One region of the Bacillus sp. N6 genome, then DNA from elsewhere that is predicted to be linked to it. Evidence: riboswitches for the same ligand, from Rfam matches in the RefSeq annotation. Region 1 holds a riboswitch; each other region holds the start of a gene.

Region 1 (6,907 bases):
CCGAAATGGATAGAGAATGGCGTAAAGTCGTATGTAATGGAACATGATATATATGGCTGGATTTTCATGGTAGCCATGTTACTCGTTCTTTCTTGGATTATATCTACAATCGGTTACGCGTTAAAACATGGCGATTTCACAGTGAATCGAAGAAATGACGAAGTTCGCATTTCGCAAGGATTACTTGAGAAAAAAGAGCTCGTACTAAAATTGCATCGTATTCAAGGTATTACGATAAAAGAAAGTATTTTACGCCAACCATTCGGTTATTGTGCTGTGCAAGTAGAAGTGATTCAAAGTAAAGGAATGGGTGACGAAAAAGAAAAGGTTACACTGCACCCAATCATTCGAAAAGATCGAGTACAACAGTTACTCGCCCATTTACAATTACCATACGAACTGAATGCAAACATTATTGCATTACCAAAAGCAGCATTGCGCCGTTATCTCATTGATAGTTTTATCTTTTTCGCTATGCTCGCAATCCCGCTTACTGGAATAAGTATATACTCTGAAAAGCACTTCATCATGTGGGCATTAATTCCGCTCGCGATCCTCATCTTTACACTTGGATACGCAACATTTAAAACAAATGGTTACAGTGTTAACGGAGAACAAATTACACTTGTCTATCGTAGCGTCGGAAAATATACAGGACTTATTAGAAGAAGACATGTCCAATCAATGGAGAAGACACAATCATATTTCCAGCGCCGAGCGGATTTATGTACGTATAAGTTTTCTAGTGCATCATCTAGTTACAAATTAGAGCATACGAGAGTAGAAGATGCGGAGAGAATGCAGGATTGGTATAAGAAGAGAATCAGTGAGGAATAATTTGAGAAAGCTTGCCTATTCTGAAGGGCAAGCTTTTTTGTTATAGGGAAAAGAGTCGTTTAATCCATATATTAGTACAACTACAGCACACATGTATTAATACGTATGCAAAAAGGAGTATGCTTCTATTTCAGGGAAATCTGTGGAATTTTTGATATAAATGGTATACTAAAATATAAATAGTATTAGGAGGTTATATATGATAAGTCAGTTGAAAAGAGAAGCACTTGATGCATTAAAAGGAAGATGGGGATTAGCGGTAGGGGCAACTTTATTAATTGGAATCCTTATTGGAGCTGTTGAAATGCTAACAACAGGTATTTTCTCGGTATTTTGGGGTTGGGAAGAGGCAAGTGATTCACTTACAGTAAGTATTATAGTAATGCTTGTTATTGGTCCATTAACAATAGGTGCCTATTATCTTGTTTTAAATGCAATTCGTGGGACTGATGCTCGCATTGGTCATATATTTAGATGGTTTAGCGATGGAAGTAAGTTGATGAAGTCGTTTTTAACATATTTACTAATGTATGTATACTTGACTCTATGGACATTGCTTCTTATTATTCCAGGTATTATTAAATCATTTTCTTATTCTATGACATATTTTATTTTGAATGATCATCCAGAATATACAGCGAATCAAGCGATTACTGAGAGTCGTCATATGATGAATGGACATAAAATGGATTACTTTTTACTATGCTTAAGTTTCTTAGGCTGGTTCATATTAAGTATTCTTACTATAGGAATCGGTTTCTTATGGTTAGCACCGTATTTCTACGCGACATCAGCCGCATTTTATGAAGAGGTTTCAAAAGAATATTATAAAAAAGAAGGCACTACTTTCTAATAACCACTTATCCCCTAAAGAATATAGGGCACAGATAGTTTAGATGTTCTGTTTAGGGGGGATTTCAGGATAAGGTATAGGTTTTTATATAAAAATTATGCCCTCTATGTTTTAGCATAGAGGGCTATTTTTTTTTGGGTGAAAGTAATGAATAATATATGTGAAACAAAAAAAGTGAGGTGAATGAGAGTGAGCAAATTTTTAATACCGTATTCGTTTTCTATATTAAGTTTCTTTATTTCAGTAACGGCACTTGATTTATATGATAGGATGGGAAACAATAGTGAGCTGGTTTCGCCGAACATAATCGGTAAGATAATTCAATCTACTGCGCAAATGGGAGTCCTTACATTATATTTCGGAGTACCTATCATTTTAGGTGGCTGTCTACTTGGTGAGCTATTGTTTAGAGGTATCATTTTACGATTTAAACTAAGCTATATTCTATCTTTATTATTATATTTACTTTTAGCTTTTAGTATTGTTTCTGTAACGATTGGAATTCCAACTACATATGAGGATTCTAATACTACTTTCATGGTAATAACTATGATTTGCGCTGTTACATTCTTTATGGGCCGGAATATATGGGAGAAAAAAGAAATGAATAATGGAGTAACAGAATGAAATATACATGTCCGTGCTGCGGGTATAGAACAATAGAAGAAGAACCACCAGGTACATATGAAATTTGTAATATATGTTACTGGGAAGATGATGAGGTACAGTTTAACGATCCTGACTTTGAAGGCGGGGCAAATGAAGTCTCGTTAAGATAAGCACAGAAAAACTTCATTGCATTTGGTGCTTGCGAGGAATGTTTTGTGAAATCAGTTAGAAAGCCGACTAGCGAAGATATGAAGGATACTAGTTGGAAGCAAATTAGTTAAATAGATTTAAATAAAAATGTTATTACTCGATGTAACAAGAGTAATAACATTTTTTTATGTAATGATGAAAGAATTAACGGCGTCTTATAAGGTAAAATAATAAAGATGATAACGTAATAGGTAGGCCTGTTTCCAAAAAGGCTTCTAAATTAAAGGATAGAAAATATCGGTCGTTAAACAACATAAAGAAGAAATGATTGTAGGAAATACCTAACACTATAAATAAAGGAATACCGATTTTTAATTCGTGACTTCCTTTTATTTTTCTATAACAAAATTCGCCTATTAAACAACCGATAAGAACAGGAATACTTCCAAGAATTGAAAGCATAATAATAGATACCCAAATCGGCCCCCATGAATCCGCATAATTTGGAACGCTTGTATACTGTAAAACATTCACAATGATAGAAAAAAACAGTAAGCATATTAAATAACTAATAGAAAATTTTTTCAATGGAATCATCCTTATAAAATTTCACTTTATTTTTATGAAAATATAAACCTCTTTAAATTATAGATTAGATGTATAAGGATAATCAATTTTTATACATTTCGTGTTTATGGATATATTTTCAATGAATATAAAAGTATAGATGTATAGTCAACTTTGTATATTTAATGTTATCATATTGAATGATATGGAAATTTTTAATAGAATAAGTAACTAAAAATTCAAAGGTAATGAAGCTTTTGTTGTATAAAGAAAATACTTAGTAGTAATCAACAATATTAAAAATAAGATTCGTATTTATATAAATTTAGTAGAAATGGGGTTTTAAAAAGGAATGAGTATCAGCATAACGCGGCAAAAGATTTTGGCGGCCGCTTCTCAAATTGTGCAATGTAAAGGGGTTGCTAAATTAACCTTAGAAGCAGTGGCAAAAGAGGCGGGTGTAAGTAAAGGTGGATTATTGTATCACTTTGCAAATAAAGAAGCTTTAATAGAAGGTATGATAGTCAGAGGGATAGAGGATTATGAGGGCGCTATTTACAATAGAGTAGCGGAAGACTCAGAGAGGAAAGGGAGATGGGTTCGCTCTTTTGTAGAGGAAAGATTAAGTAATGAGAGAAGAACAGAAGAGTTGTCTAGTAGTATGATGGCAGCATTCATGTTAAAACCTGAATTACTTGAGCCATTACAACAATCATTTCAGCAACTGCAAAAGAATATAGAAAACGATGAGATAGATTCAGTTTGTGCAACAATTATTAGATTAGCAGCAGATGGATTATGGTATTCGGAATATTTAGGGGTTGGCAGACTAAGCCCCGAGTTAAGAGAAAAAGTGATTCAAGCTCTTATTAGTAATTCGTATAAATAGAATATACTAACTATATAATGTGAAAACAATTCACCATTACTTATTTAATGTAGTGGTGAATTGTTTTTTTTATTAGAAAAATAGAACAATTTTATAGAGTATTGAATTATAACCGTCCAGACGGTATAGTAATATTTGGTTTAAGAGGAAAATGAAACAAAAAAAGAATAAAGGATATTTTTAGCACACTATTCGAAAGGATAGGCCGCAAAGCTTAGAGTCTACGGTAATACATATTGGTTACTAAGATCGTCTGGTTGCACATTTTTGATGCAACCGGACGGTCTTTTTTTGTTATATAAATATAAAAAATAGGAGGGAACTATGCAAATGAAAAGTACTAAAAGGCATATTTCAATGGTTTCATTAGTTTTTCTAGTATTATTTTCAGTGCTGAATGTGTGGGCTCCAGTTATTCAAGCTGCTGTGATGAAAAGTCCAGTGGATGAAATTAATATTTCCCGTACTGATGGCACGACATCTGAACCGTATCAAGCCTCAGATGGTATGAAAGTAGAAGTGAAGTGGTCAGCTAAAGAAAAAATAAAAAGTGGAGATCAATTCACAATTGATATGCCAAAAGAGTTTCGAAAAGACCTTATGAATATGAGTTTTCCTTTAAAAGATGCTGAAGGAAAAACAGTTGGTACATGTGAGATGAAAAAGGGTCTATTAACGTGTACTATGGGTGATTACGTAGAAGGAAAGAATAACATTAAAGGTTCTTTATTCGTAGAATTCTACTTTGGTCTAGAAGCATATGATGGTGTTAAAGAAATTCCATTAGAATTTAACGTTGATGGTCAAATCGTCAATAAAGAAGTAAATGTAAGTAATACGACAGAGAGACCGAAGCCACAGCCCAATACAGATAATCTATTGAAATGGGGTTCTTATAATCAAGAAGATCCTTCGATTGCTGATTGGCTTGTATACGTAAATGCAACTGGAACAGAAATGCAAGATCTTAAATTAACAGATACATTAGGACCTGGGCATGAGTTAATTACAGACAGCGTAGTATTAGAAGAGGCTGTATTTGAAGATGGTTATGCACCAACAAATATTAAGCCAGCAGATTTATCTAACATTAAAATTAATGCAACAAAGGCTGGATTTACAATTGAGTTTCCAGACAGTTCAAAAGGTTATATTTTAAGATATAAAACAAAGATTACTAATCCTGCTGCAAAGCCTCATAAAAATACTGTGAAATTAGAAGGTAAAAATATTAAAACTGAAGAAAAAGTAGGACAAGTATTCGTAAGTGGTGGAGGGGGAACCGGTTCAGGTGACGATAATCCACCTAGTATTGAAAAAAATATAGTTGATGAGAATGGCAAGCTTGTAGAGAATGAGCAGCTAACACAAATGGATCAAGTGATTCAATACCAAGTTGGTACACATATACCGAACGATCCTCCTAAATACACATCAATGGTAATTAGTGATGATTTAGAAGATGTTTTAGAAGTATTAGAGGCAAAAGTGTATGATCAAAATGGCCAAGATATTACTTCTAAAGGGACGTTAAAGATAGATAAGCAAAGAAGTGAAGTAACATTTACGTTTGGTGAGAATTTTGACTATAAGTCATATGAAGACCAGATAATTAATCTTAGTATCAAGGCGAAAATTAAAAATAATGCAGACTTATCTTCTTACGTAGATAAGAAGATTCCTAATAAAGCGGAATTACATTTTGATGATAAAATATTAACATCAAAAGAAGTAACTATTACGCCGCCTGAAGCTCCAAAAGATGGTACAGTATCGCTTCATAAAATAGATTCTGAGAATCCGAACAAAGGGTTAAAAGGTGCCGAATTTGAAGTTCGAAATAGTGCAAATGAAGTTGTTGCAAAACTGAAAACGGACGAAAAAGGTTTTTCAGTACCTCAAACTTTAGCTCCTGGGACGTATAAAGTTTATGAAACAGTAGCGCCAGAAGGATATCAAAAATTAACAAGCCCAGTAGAGATTACACTTCAAGCTGGAGAAACAAAAACAATTGAAATTAAAAATACTATGCAAAAGGGTCAAATTGAAGTAAAGAAAATTGATTCGGAAAATGGTGAAAAACCATTAGCAAATGCAGAGTTTGATATAGTAAAAGACGGTGTAGTAGTCGAACATATTGTTACAGATAAAGATGGTAAGGCAATCTCTAAACCGTTAGCACCAGGGAAGTATATTTTAAAAGAAACGAAAGCGCCTGAAGGCTACCAATTAAAAGAAACAGAGTTCGAAGTAAATGTAACAGGGGACGGCATATTCCCAATACAAGTGGAAAATGCAATGGTTGACAAAGGTAATATAGAAATCACAAAACTGGACAAAGAAAACGGGGCAGTATTAGCGGGTGTCGAATTTGAAGTCCAAGATGAGAAAGATGGCGTAGTAAGAAAAGTAGTAACAGATAAAGATGGAAAAGCAAACGTTTCAGATCTATCAGTAGGAAAGTACAAATTAGTAGAGACGAAAAGCTTACCAGGTTACAAAAATCTAGCAGAACCAGTACTATTTGAAATTACAAAAGGTATGACAAAAGCTTTAGTAATAAAAGTAGAAAATGAGCAGTTAGACAAAGGCTCAGTAGAAATTACAAAAATAGATAAAGATAGTCAAAAAGTATTAGAAGGCGTAGTCTTCGAAGTGCAAGATGAGCAAGGCAAAGTAGTAACAGAAGTAAAAACAGATAAAGATGGTAAAGCAAAAATCTCAGATTTATCAGTAGGAAAGTACAAATTAGTAGAGACGAAAAGTTTACCTGGCTACAAAAAGCTAACAGAACCAGTATCATTCGAAATTACAAAAGGTATGACAACAGTCCTATCATTGAAAGTAGAAAATGAACAGTTAGATAAAGGTTCAGTAGAAATTACAAAAGTAGATAAAGACAACAAAAAAGCATTAAAAGGCGTAGTCTTTGAAGTGCAAGATGAAGCTGGAACAGTAGTAAAGGAAGTAAAAACAGATAAAGATGGTAAAGCAAAAATCTC
Region 2 (6,907 bases), 610 kb from region 1:
AGGTTGTTTACTAACTTCTGTAATAGGAGCATTTGTAGCAGTGGAAAAAGATTATGTAAAAGCAGCAGTAGCAGCATTAACGTTTTATGGTGTAGCTTCGGAACTGGCAGCTGCTAAGACCGTGGAAAAGGGACCTGGTAGTTTCCAAATTGAATTTTTAAATCAGTTAGCGAATACTACTGCTGGTGATATTGAGAAGTATGGAAAGATTGAGGAGTTAGAGTAAGGGGGATGAAACACATGATGCGCATTGAAACAAAGAAGATGTCTAAGTTATTACAAGTGTATTTTATTATGGGAAGTAATAACTGCACGAGGGATCCTTTAGCTGTATTGAAAGAAGCGTTAGATGGTGGAGTGACACTTTTTCAGTTTCGCGAGAAGGGGGAAGGTTCTTTAATCGGAGAAGATAGAGTGCGCTTTGCAAAAGAATTGCAGACGCTTTGTAAGGAATATAGTGTTCCTTTCATTGTAAATGATGATGTAGAATTAGCCATTGAATTAGATGCAGATGGTGTTCATGTAGGACAAGATGATGAAGGAATTACATCTGTTCGTGAAAAAATGGGAGATAAAATTATCGGCGTATCTGCTCATACAATTGAAGAAGCACGCTTTGCAATCGAAAATGGAGCAGATTATTTAGGCGTTGGACCTATTTTCACAACGAGTACGAAAAAAGATACGAAAGCGGTTCAAGGAACGAAAGGATTAGCTTATTTTAGAGAACAAGGAATTACAGTGCCAATCGTTGGTATTGGTGGGATTACAATTGAAAATACAGCAGCAGTTATAGAAGCGGGTGCGGACGGTGTTTCAGTTATTTCAGCAATTAGTTTAGCTGAATCTGCGTATGAAAGTACGAGAAAATTAGCTGAAGAAGTAAAGAGAAGTTTGTAGGGAAGGACGTGTAGTATTTTAAGTGCTACATGGAGAAATGGACTGCCCCAAATTTTAAACAAACGTTTGATTAAAAAAGCACAAACCTTTTTAAATAAGGGTTTGTGCTTTTTCTTTAAAACATAATAGAAATTAAAAGCATTCCAATGCCGATAGAAGTAAATGTTGCGATTAAACCTGGAATCATAAAGCTATGATTTAATACGTATTTACCGATACCTGTTGTACCAGTACGGTCAAAGTTAATGGCAGCAACGATTGTTCCATAGTTTGGAATGAAGAAATATCCGTTTACTGCAGGGAACATTGCAATCAGTAGTGCTGGTGGAATACCAAGGGATAGTCCAAGTGGCATTAAGGCACGTACTGTTGCTGCTTGGCTGTACAGTAAAATAGATAGAATGAATAGCGCGATGGCAAATAGCCAAGGTGCACTTGTTACTAAATGCTGAATGGATCCTTGAATCATATTTAAGTTTCCGTTAAAGAAAGTATCTCCCATCCAAGCGATACCGAAAATAGCAACAACTGCTGTTGCCCCTGCTTTAAAGACGTTACCAGACACAATGCTTTCTACATTTGGTTTACAGAAAATAATAATAAGAGCCGCGATAGTTAACATGACCATCTCAATTGTGTTCGGCATGGAAAGGCGAGCTAACTTCCCATCAACTATCCATCCTGGACGAAGTGCTTCAAATGAACCAAGAAGTACAACAAGGAAGGTTCCTACAAGGAAAAGGATAACTGATAATTTTGCGCCCTTTACACCTACAAATTCTTTTTTCTCTTCAAGCTTAGGAATCATTCCTTCTTTTAATCGTTTTAAGTATTCAGGGTCCTCACTTAATTCTTTTCCCATCTTACTAGCAACGAATGCTGCTAACATACAAGCAATGAAAGTGGAGGGAATACTCACTTTTAAAATATCTAATAAAGTGATTTTATAGTCAGCTAACATTGCTAAAAGAGCAACTGTGGCAGCTGAAATTGGACTAGCTGTAATTGCTTGTTGAGAAGCGATTACGGCAATCGACATTGGGCGTTCCGGTCTAATCCCTGATTCACGAGAGACTTCTGCAATAACAGGAAGTACAGAATAGGCAACGTGACCAGTGCCTGCACATAGTGTGAATAAATAAGTAACAATTGGAGCAAAAAAAGTAATACGCTTTGGATTTTTTCGTAATGCCTTTTCAGCTAGATGAACAAGATAGTCCATTCCTCCAGCAGCTTGCAAAGCACCAGCAGCTGTAATTACTGCCAAAATCATAAGCATTACATCGATAGGAGGCGCGGTTGGTTGTAAGTGGAAGACAAAAACGAGTATTGCCATACCAACTCCACCCATTACTCCTAAACCAACTCCGCCTAGGCGTGCACCAATAAAAATACAGAGTAACAAGGTAAGAAATTGTAGCCAAAACATGATAAACTACCTCCGAAATTCATTAGTTAAGATATATTCGAATAGTTTAATTTGAATGAAAATTAAATAAATACCCGAAGAAATCCTTGTTGTTTATACATTTTTTATTATATAACACAAAAAAAGTAACATTCACGTACTTTTTGAAATTATTTTGAAAAAGCAATGCATTAAAAATTTGTATTTATATCTCTAAATAAGTAGACATTTTGATTTATATGTTGTAATCTTTGAAAGAGAATAAATTAATTCTCATAGAACTCCCATATCGTTCAACTCGTTCAGCGAGAAAGGCAAACTGATGGAAACATGAGGACGCAAAACTACAGGAGCTAAGGTCGAAAGGCTACGCTAGCCAGTTACCGGACGGATAGGGTTGGTCTTGGCCAATGCTTTTACATTGGCTTTTTTTTATTCTCGAACATATTGAGAAACATTTTCAAACAAAATATTCATATATTTTGTTTTTTTTGTTTATGTTAATTAAGGAAGGTGGATATTAATGAAAAAATATTGGCATAAGTTATCGTTCCTTCAAAAGAACGTCTTATTAACCGTATTAGTTATTTTGACACTTGTTGGAAGTATGGGTGCACTAAGTTTCAACATGTTTCAAAATAGTATGATGTCTTTATTTGAAAGGCAGTCTATTGAAACAGGAGAAATAGTATTGAAAAAATTGGATGTAGAATTAGTTAGAGACATGGCGAAAGATCCTACAGCCGAAAAAGTGAAAAAAGAAAAGTTAACAGAGAAATTAGATGAAGTGTCAAAAGAATTGAAAAGTGTTGGACAAACGTATGTTACAGGAGCAAAGCCGAATGAAAAGCGAGAATTACAACTCGTTGGTTTGACTACAGAGTTAACAAAAGCGTTCCCTATAAAGCCGGGAGATTATTATGAACAACCCGCTCATTGGATGAAGGCATACGATAAAGTCATTGATACGAAAAAGGCCCAAATGACAGAAGTATATGAAGATGAAATAGGTTCGTGGGTGACAATATTAGAACCAATTACAGATGGAGAAAATAATATTGTTGCAATTATTGCGGCTGACTTAGATGCTTCCATTGTTCCTATTACAAAAGAGAAGTTTATGATACAGGGCTTACTCTTTATCATTATTTCATTAGCAATTGCGACTATTACTCAATTCTTTATCGTGCGTCACTCGTTAGCTCCATTAAAAGATTTACGAGAAGGGTTACGTAAAATTGGTGAAGGTGACTTAAGTATTAAATTAAAAGAAAGACCAGATGATATTGGAATTATTAATGTTTATTTCAATAACACGATTGAAAAATTTAAAGGGATTATAGATAAAGTAAGGCAAACTGCTGAGCAAGTTTCTTCTTCTTCACAAGAATTGTCGGCGAGTACAGAGGAAAACAGCATGGCAGTTCAAGAGATTGCAAGTTCTATTGAAGGTTTAAGAGTAGGGGCACAGTCTCAAAAAACTTCAGTACAACAATGTTTAGGAATTGTACATGGAATGGAAGATAAGGTAGAAGAGATAACTGGGGCTGCGAAACAAGTTGCGGTTGCTTCTGAAGGTATGGAGCAACATTCAATTGAAGGTAATGAAGTGATTGGACAAATTATTAATCAAATGAGTTTAATTCAAAATGCAGTACAAGATTTATCTTCCATCATTTATTCGTTAGAAACAAGGTCAAAAGAAATTAGTGATATCGTAACTGTAATTACAGGTATTTCAAATCAAACAAATTTATTAGCTTTAAATGCTTCTATTGAGGCTTCACGTGCTGGAGCAGCGGGGAGAGGGTTTGCAGTTGTTGCTGATGAAGTACGAAAATTAGCAGAACAAACGGAAGCGTCTGCTAAAGATATAGCGAAATTAATTGGTGAAACACAAGCTGAGACAGAAGATGCTGTAGTTTCAATGCAAAAAGGTTCAAAAGAAGTAGAAACTGGAATTTCACTTGTTCAAAGTAGTGGAAATTTCTTTGAAAAAATCTCCAAATCAGCGCAATCTGTTACAGATCAAGTAAAAGCTGTTTCGGGTAATTCGAGTGACATTTTACAAAATAGCCAGAATATCGTTCAAGTCGTAAATGAATTATCACATATTGCAAACACTTATGCCAACAGCAGTAGTAATGTTGAAGAAAGCATGAAAGAGCAAGAAATATCAGTACAAGATATTGCAGAATTAGCGACTTCTTTAAGTTGGCTTTCTCAGGAATTACAAGAGCTTATTGGTGAGTTTAAAAGCGAATAAGGAGAAAGTTCAATTCTAATCAAAGGGGATATCTCCGCTACTGATTATGAATTGAACGAATCTGCCCGTTAATAAGGGATGAAAAAGGTGTGAATTTTCACACCTTTATTATATTTAAGAGAGGAATTTACATAAATATGAAATTAGCAATTTCTTATAATGAGATGGTAAAAGAATTTTTAGGGAAAGTAGAAGGAAGTATTAAAATACCTAAAGATGTGCAAGGAACGGAACTTAGGATAAAAAGGAAAACTGAACTATTTCCAAATTTGACTCATATTGTAGATTTAATAGGAGCGACTGCAACGTGGTTATATCATATTTCTAAAGAAAAACATATTGTCGTGCTTTATCATGTAAGAGGAAGTTTATTTCCGATTACTATTGAAGTTTCTAATTTTCTCTCCTATGAAAGTTTGAATTTACAGATTGAAGAGCAACTGGAACAAATTAAAGAAATGAATGAGGAAGAAATAGAAGAGTTTCAAAACGGTAATACATTATATGAAATGTCACCTATTATTATTGGTGAAACATATTATGAGCTACAAGACACGAATACATTACAATTTGTATTTAGTAAAAATATGCAAAGTGTAGAAATAATATTTAATAGTGTTAATTGGAAGGAAACAACGATTACTCGTTATGCACAACAAATACAAGGTGTTTTAGTTGATATATCACAAAATACTAATAAGTATATAAAACATTTTAATATTATTACAGAGGCCGAGATGGCACTTTATAGTCAAGTGAATGATACGACAGCAGTATATCCTGAGAAAAGTATCGTCGATATGTTCTATAATACTGTTACTCAATTTCCAAATCGTATAGCTTTATCTTCAAGGGAAGGTACTTTAACTTATGAGGAGCTAAATAAAAAAAGTAATCAAATAGCTCATATGTTAATTAAAAACGGCGTCCAATTAGGAGACTATGTTGGAATATTTATGAAACGTAGCATAGACACAGTAGTAAGTATGGTAGCTATATTAAAAGCTGGTGCAGCGTATGTTCCGATTGATCCAGATTATCCGGAAAGTAGAATACAGTACATTATTCAAGATAGCCAAGCGAAAGTTATATTGATGAAAGAGACGCCTATAACATGTGATGGAGTTCAAACAGTTTCAATGTATGATAGTGAAACTTGTGAAGATATAGATGTAAAGTTGTCTATTCATTGTGATGATGTAGCTTATATGATTTATACGTCTGGTTCAACAGGGAATCCAAAGGGAACGATGTTAGCACATAGAGGGGTTGTTAATCTGTACACTTGGATGCAAAAGCAATATGAATTGACAGAAGAGGATGTATTTGCCCAATTTCCTTCTTTTAGTTTCGATGCTTCTGTATGGGAGTCATTTGCTTCTTTATTCTGCGGAGGAAACTTGTATGTATTATTAGAGGAAGAGCGATTGTCTGTAGAAGCATTTGCAAATGCAATCTATAAAGTGAAAGCAACTTCGATCTTGGCATTAGCAACAATTTTTGTTCGACAAGTAGCAACTTATTTAGCAGAAGAAGATATATATAAGCTAGCTTCCCTAAAAAGAATTGCGATTGGCGGTGAAATGTTGCCTGTAGAGGTTATTAAATTGTGGAGAGAAAGGATAGGTACAAATGTTGAAATTCATAATGTATACGGACCGACAGAATGTACTGTAGTGACGACAACCTATAAAATACCTAGTCAGTTAAATGAGGATGTTGCGAGTATTCCCATTGGTAAACCATGTGCTAATTATCAAGTTATGATTTTGGATGAGAATATGAATCTTTGTCCAATTGGTGTACCTGGTGAATTATATATAGATTCAGTAGGATTAGCAAAAGGGTATTTTAATAAGCCTAATAAAACAATTGAAGCTTTTATTCAGAACCCTTTTAATCCTATAGTTAATATATATAAAACAGGTGATATTGTTAAGTTGTTAGAGGATGGAAATATAGAATTTTTACATCGGAAAGATGATCAAGTAAAGATTAGAGGACATCGTATTGAACTAGGAGAAATCCAAAGTAAAATTTCTCAAAATCATAATATAAAAGAAAATGCTGTTTTTGCTAAGAAGAGTAAGGAAGGTAGCCAATATTTAATCGCGTTCTATACAACTTTAAATAAAAAAGAAATACCAGAATTAGTTTATCAGTTACAAGAGCAATTACCAGATTATATGGTGCCATCTAAACTAATTTATATTAATGAATTACCACTTACACCTAATAAAAAGATTGATGTTAAGAAGTTAGCTCAGTTAGAAGAAAAGTATGAACCGGTTCGTCTACAAGAATATGTTGCACCTTCTAATAAAGCAGAGAAA
Region 3 (6,907 bases), 1.7 Mb from region 1:
CACTTGCTTTCCCCTAATTCTTTTGAATACATATAGAGATAAAACAATTGAAAACAATCCTATATATTGTTTGAAGTCCCGTGTCTGGCCTCCTGTTTTCGGTAAATATTTATCTCCATTTTTATTTTTATCAACTGTCTCTTTTTTTGTATTTATCTTTGTCGGATCAGTTGATGTATTTGGTGTATAGCTATTCGAAAATGTAATACCCGCTTTTGAATTCGTACTTGTAGCCGTTACTACATTTGCCATAAGAAACGGCACACATATAACTGTGGAAACGATAATACCAACTATTTTTTTCATTACTCTCTCCTTTCTAAAATTTATATATTTCATATATTTTTAGAGAGGAGCATCGGTTAATGTCCATTCTAGCTGTCCAGCATATTTAGTATTTGCTTTGACATTCGGCCCTGGTTTTACTTGTAAATGAATTCCTTCGTTTTCCTTCCAATTTAGTAAAACCTCCTCGTCGTTTTTAGAAGTATACGAGAATGCTTCTATACTAGAAGTACTTAAAGGTGTATCCTTTCCATTTCGTTTGTAAATCAATGCTCCTGTCAATGTGTCATTTTGTGCTGAAGTTAATGGTGTGATTTCCTTTACATATACACTCCATTTTTGCTTTTTAACACGATCATCGGTTACCTTTAAAGGATTTGAAATCGTCTTCGGTGCGTATGTCGTTGTTTTCGATGGAATTGTTAAATCTCCAAATGTAATTTCTTTTGGTACGTCTACTAACTTTAAAGTCCCATCAACGACAGTAACCGGCACTTGAATCTCCGCTTGTACACCTTGCTTCGTTTCAATTACAACCGTTACAGTATGATTCCCTATTGTTTTGGTATCTGGAATATTGATTAACTTCACTAATGATATTGGTTTATCTACATCCAAATTTGTATCTACAGATAAATCTGTCACAAATTTAGAAATATCCATTTTTGTTAAATCTGTTCCTTGCACTACTTTTTGTGGGACTGGTTTCCCAGTTGGAATACCTTTATACCTTATTTTTGCGATTCCATCTCGATTACTATCTTGTCCATTCTTATCGCCATCTAAATAATTTTTAGCTGACACCGGTATTTCAAGATAACCATCTTTGTAATATTTCATTACATTAGCACCTTTTACAGGAGAACCTGTAATTGTCATTTCATAAATTTTCCCGTTGAATTCTTCTGTTTTTAGCGCATTTACTTTCGCAACCGCAGTGACTTTATTGTTTGTCCTGCTAATATCAAAGAAGCTACTTACATCATCTCCACTCTCCACATCTTGAATGGAAACATCATTCACAGTAAAATCCTTATTCACTTCACTTTCTAATACAAAAGATTTCGCATAGTGAATCTCTTTCGATTGAGCAGGCATATTTTGATATACCTTATAAGAAAGTTGACGGGAATTATCTTCCACAATATCTCCTATTACACTTGGAGCTGGAATTTCAATTTGTGCAATCGCTAATTGGTCGTATGATACATTAACACCTGAAGCATTTAATCTAACTTCTAGCGGTAATTCTGTTAAATTATCAAATGTAATTGTCATATCTGCTTCTGGAGTAGCTACTGGACCTGCTGTGCCAGAAAACTCGATTTTATTATTCCCTTTGTCTTGATACCTAATTGAACTCGTATCATACACGTATAAATTCGTTAAATGACTACCATCATTACGTAACGTTACATTTTTATAACTATTTATCCTTTTGAAATTCCACATTGCCGTTAATGGTACTTTTTTACTTGTTCCGTGTTCATAAAATTCAAAGGAAGCATTATAAGTTTGTCCTGACCTTCCGTTCCCATATAATTGTAAAAAGTTTTTTGCATCACCTTTAGTTATTGGTGTTTTAACATCTACAGATGAAGCTGTCATAGAGTGAATATTAATACGGACATCAATCCATTTCCCTTGATATTCACCAGCTTTTTTTACTAATACGTACTGTTCTCTATTTGAATTTCTAAATGTATATTGACTTTGACCAGTTCTGTCATTGCTACTACCCTTTACCTCATATGTTACTTGTGGGCTCCAAACAAATCTAAAAGCATATTTACCCGAGATAGAAGGCCCTTCACCTGTTCTATTATTTATTACCTTTACATTTGGATATTTAAGAATACTTGTAACAGGACTAGCAGCTAGTAGAGATTGGCTCTTTAATACCTTCTCAGCTTGAATAGCAGGTAATTCCTGATTATTTTCGTTTATCCTATTGCTCTCTTTTAATTCATTTTCCTTTGGTACGAGTTCTTCATTAACCTTTTCTTTCGCTAAAGTCTTCGTTTCTTTTGGAACTTCAGCATTAGTAGAATTTATTTCTTGTTTTTTATTTTCTTCCGATACTTTCACTTTTTCACTTATTTCTTTTTTCATAACTTCCTCTGAAGCCTTTGGATTTTCATCAGAAATGGCTACATTTAAAACCTCTTTTTTCTCTACAACATGTAGAGAAGGAGATTCAATTTTCTTTTCATTCCCTTCAAACTTCACTATCGGTTCAAATTTGTACTCTCCAGCTTTTTTCATTTGAATGACTACATATACGTCACCGATAAAATTACTTTGTTCATTCTTTTCAATTTTTACAATGTGATCTTCTGTTACTGAAATGTTTTGAATCGCTTTATTGTTTTCGTTCATTTTTTTCGTTTCTGCTTCATTGAACAGCTGTTCATTAGATAATTTCAGCTCGATATTAGCATCTTGTTTATTTGTATTTGTAATCTTTAATACTACATTTTCATCAACTTTTATTTCTTGTTTATCCATATGAACGATAAAACGTCCTTGCTCGTCGTTTGTAACCGCATAAACTTTCGTTGCAGAGTAATCTAGCACACCAACTTGCGTAAATAATATTCCTCCAGCGAGAAGTATACGCCCAAATTTACCTATTTGATTTTGCAATGTACTTCCCTCCCTCATTTCTTATGAACTGAATATTTCTAACATTAAATTTATTGTTCAGCTAAATTTACAATCATAATGTGTATTCCTAGAAAATAAAAAGCCTGGTTGCCTTTTCGATTTTCATACATCACAACATGTGTGAAAATCCAAACTGCAACCAGACTATCATAGTAATTTTCATTACCTTAGACTCTTAGCTTTGCGACCTATCCTTTCGAACAGTGTGCCCATTTATTTTTTCTTTTTGAGACAATAAAAAATCTGGTTGCCTCTTCGATTTTCATACATACAACTATGTGTAAAAATCCAAACTGCAACCAGACTATCATAGTAATTTTCATTACCTTAGACTCTTAGCTTTGCGACCTATCCTTTCGAATAGTGTGCCCATTTATTTTTTCTTTTTGAGACAATAAAAAATCCGGTTGCCTCTTCGATTTTCATACATACAACTATGTGTGAAAATCCAAACTGCAACCAGACTATCATAGTAATTTTCATTACTTTAGACTCTTAGCTTTGCGACCTATCCTTTCGAATAGTGTGCCAAAAATAGGTATTTATTTATCGTGTTTTGAATATACCATTAAAACCCAAAAAAGAAAATAGTTTTTTTAGAAAAAAACAATTAATTTTTATAGTCTAAATTTTTTACTTGAAAATCCATAATAAAAACTAAAAAAACATTTTGATCTTAGAAATACATCATACATTCTTTATCGATAAAATGAGATTTTTACTATCCACAAATAGCAAGATAAAATAGAAAAAACATCACTTATTTGGAAGTGATGTTTTTTCTATTTAATGCAGTGGTAACATAACCTCAACCGTCGTTCCAACCCCAACTTCACTTTCAAAACTCATTTTACCGTTGTGGTCTTTAATAATTTTTTCTGTAACTACTAAACCTAGACCAGTTCCTGTTTCTTTCGTTGTATAAAAGGCTTCATTTAACTTTGGAATTTTATCTTTCGGAATGCCGCATCCCTCATCTTTCACTTGAATGATGATTCCATCTTTTACAGTAACTTTAATCGTAATTGTTCCGCCAACTGACATTGCTTCAATTGCATTTTTAATTAAATTAAAAAAGACCTGTTTTAATCGTTTTTCATCACATGTAATCGATGGTAAGTCTTTACTGTAAATACCTTGTATGTAGACTCCTTGTTTTAAAGCAGGCTTTTCCATAACTCGAATAACATAAGAGATAATTTCTTGTATGTTATGAGTTTCTGATTCTAGTGATTTAGATTTCTCAAATCCACTAAGTTCTGTAGCAATTATATGAATCCGATCTACTTCTTGTTTCATAATATCACTATAAATTTTATCCTCTGGATGCTTGTCTGCTTGTTTATTCACAAGTTTTTTTAAGTTTGCTAAAGGTCTTCTAATCTTATAACCAATAACCGTTGCCATCTTTCCAACAGCTGCTAGTTTTTCTGTCTGTTTTATTTCTTTGTCCATCATCTCAAGCGTCCGAACATAAGACTGAACCCTCAAAAATATAATCCAACATATGATAGTAAATACGCTATATAATGCCATTGGGATTAAAACGAGAGAAGATTGAATAATGATTCCTGTAAGAGCATACTTTCCGACAAGTATCGCTGGAATTAACCAGAAATATCTTTTATTCACAAAGATTGGTGCAAACAAAATAAAAAATCCTTCTACTATATTTCCACCGTCAAATTCTGCATCGCTACCATAATAAATCATAATGTTATGGATAAAATCTAATACATTATAGCCAATTAGAATAATATACTTTACCGCAAAAGCATTCTTCCATTTCATAAAGTATATCCCAACGCAAAACAATACCACCATCAAAAAGTAAAGCCATAAACCTAAACCATCTTCAAACTCTCCTACCCCTTCTTGCTCTCCACCGATTAACGGTACGATAAATTCATAAGCAAGATCATATACAAAAAATATAATGAAAAATAAACTTAAAAATGCTTTCAGCGCCTTTATTTCTTCGTTTTTAAATATATAGCCTTTATTCATATGGTAACTCCTAGCTTTTCTTCCACTTGGATTTCAGTATTTCCACACTTCTTTGGGAGAATGATGTCTATTCTCGTTCCAGTATCTCTTTCACTTGAAATATGCAGCTCACCAAGGTGCTCGGCGACAATTCGATTCGCTACCGTAAGTCCCAGACCAATTTTATCTTGTTTCGTTGTATAAAAGGCCTCTGTAACACGAATTAAGTTTTCTTGCTTAATACCATGACCATTATCAATCACGCTGATCATTACATACTCTTTCCCTTTATTTTCTAATCTTACATGTAATATGCCATCTTGTTCCATTGCCTCTAAAGCATTTTTTATCGTATATAAAAAGACTCCTCTTATTTTTCGTTCATCACATTCAACTTCTATTGTTTTTTCTTCCACATTAGAAATAAACTGTACGTTTAATTCATTCATTTTTTCGCGAAGACTTGTTATTACTTGTAATACAATTTTTCCTACATCATGTTTCTTATAAATAGAAGGTTTGCATGTAGCAACTTCCATTAACTCGCTTATCATATTATTCATATTTTCTATTTCAAAAATCATACGTTTATAAATAGGATCCTCTTCATGCTTCTCTCGTTGTAATTGCGTAAATCCTTTTAATGAAGCGAGTGGATTTTTAATTTCATGTCCAACCGTCGCTGCCATTTTTCCGATTACTGCTAATTTCTGTGATTCGCTAGCAATCGCAATACTTTCCTTTACAGCTGAAAGATATTGTAAAAATCGGTTTAAAATGATATACGCCGCAATTAGCATAAGTGTATACATAATAAGATACATAAATGCTTTTACTTCCTCTAATACAAATAAATAAATTAAATATTTTCCTACAATAGAAGAAAGTAAAATCACATAAAATTTTTTATTTAAAAATATGGGTACAAAGAAAATGAGAATAATTTCTATTATATTTGTCGCATCAAACGCCGCCTTATTATAAAAAATATATGAAAATATATTAGCGATTTCTATCCCTATGTATGCAAATATCCATGCATATTTAACAAGGTTTGCCTTCTCTTTTTTCATTAAATATATATTCACGCACAGTATTGCTACTCCGCAAATAACTTGCCATACTATGTTGTATCCCTTATCCATTATTGATTTATCGTCTAATACGATTGCATAGAAAATTTGATATACAATAACAATGACATATAACACCCATAAAAGGATTTTTGCATTCTTTTCTTCTTCTTTATATGATAGAAAACTTTCTTTCACTTCAACACCCCTTCAAAATAATATCTCGAAGAATACCATTTATTATAATAAATGATTTTCATAGACAAACAAAGATAAATCGAACATTTGAGGAAAATCATCCCAACGACGCAACATCTTCATGCTATATACAAGCATAAAAAACACAAAAAATAATACGTATATTATGGGAGGTGTTTTTTATGGACGGCAAAAAAAATAAAAAGACAGAACAACTCCAATCTTTCACGCGTGAAAATGAAGGAAAGGAGATGACAACAAATACAGGTGTTAAAATTTCAAATGATGAAAACTCTTTAACTGCCAGTGATCGTGGCCCTACCCTTCTAGAAGATTTCCTTATGCGAGAAAAACTTTCTCACTTTGACCGTGAACGAATTCCAGAACGAGTCGTTCACGCACGAGGATACGGAGCACATGGCATTTTTGAGTTATATGAATCTTTAGAAGAGCTAACAATGGCCCACTTTCTACAAGACCCTTCAAAAAAAACACCGCTTTTTATTCGTTTCTCTGAAGTAGCTGGATCAAAAGGAGCAAATGAAACGAATCGAGATGTAAGAGGATTCGCCGTTAAATTTTATACAGAAGAAGGAAATTTTGATTTAGTAGGAAATAATATTCCCATTTTCTTTATTCAAGATGGCATTAAATTTCCTGATCTTATTCACGCCCTTAAACCAGAGCCACATAATGAA

Evidence for each region. Region 1 has a riboswitch for cyclic di-GMP ahead of ACUXVC_RS05355 (SpaA isopeptide-forming pilin-related protein). Riboswitches for the same ligand answer to the same signal wherever they lie in the genome.
Region 2: it holds a riboswitch for cyclic di-GMP, as region 1 does, so the genes downstream of both, ACUXVC_RS02180 (methyl-accepting chemotaxis protein) here and ACUXVC_RS05355 (SpaA isopeptide-forming pilin-related protein) in region 1, are expected to answer to the same signal.
Region 3: it holds a riboswitch for cyclic di-GMP, as region 1 does, so the genes downstream of both, ACUXVC_RS24005 (WxL domain-containing protein) here and ACUXVC_RS05355 (SpaA isopeptide-forming pilin-related protein) in region 1, are expected to answer to the same signal.

What each region holds. Positions count from the first base shown of each region.
Region 1 is NZ_CM127843.1:1,026,688-1,033,594, forward strand. Features, by position in the region: gene ACUXVC_RS05325 (PH domain-containing protein) at 1-837, shown strand, start outside; gene ACUXVC_RS05330 (DUF975 family protein) at 1,037-1,690, shown strand; gene ACUXVC_RS05335 (hypothetical protein) at 1,874-2,317, shown strand; partial or broken gene ACUXVC_RS05340 (CPCC family cysteine-rich protein) at 2,314-2,580, shown strand; gene ACUXVC_RS05345 (hypothetical protein) at 2,654-3,037, opposite strand; gene ACUXVC_RS05350 (TetR/AcrR family transcriptional regulator) at 3,369-3,905, shown strand; cyclic di-GMP riboswitch class I at 4,078-4,170, shown strand; gene ACUXVC_RS05355 (SpaA isopeptide-forming pilin-related protein) at 4,230-6,907, shown strand, end outside.
Region 2 is NZ_CM127843.1:416,899-423,805, forward strand. Features, by position in the region: gene thiM (hydroxyethylthiazole kinase) at 1-226, shown strand, start outside; gene thiE (thiamine phosphate synthase) at 241-900, shown strand; gene ACUXVC_RS02175 (anaerobic C4-dicarboxylate transporter family protein) at 1,016-2,329, opposite strand; cyclic di-GMP riboswitch class I at 2,612-2,696, shown strand; gene ACUXVC_RS02180 (methyl-accepting chemotaxis protein) at 2,832-4,574, shown strand; gene ACUXVC_RS02185 (non-ribosomal peptide synthetase family protein) at 4,712-6,907, shown strand, end outside.
Region 3 is NZ_CM127843.1:4,651,063-4,657,969, forward strand. Features, by position in the region: gene ACUXVC_RS24000 (hypothetical protein) at 1-306, opposite strand, end outside; gene ACUXVC_RS24005 (WxL domain-containing protein) at 346-2,931, opposite strand; cyclic di-GMP riboswitch class I at 3,084-3,172, opposite strand; cyclic di-GMP riboswitch class I at 3,244-3,332, opposite strand; cyclic di-GMP riboswitch class I at 3,404-3,492, opposite strand; gene ACUXVC_RS24010 (ATP-binding protein) at 3,739-4,959, opposite strand; gene ACUXVC_RS24015 (ATP-binding protein) at 4,956-6,209, opposite strand; gene ACUXVC_RS24020 (catalase) at 6,392-6,907, shown strand, end outside.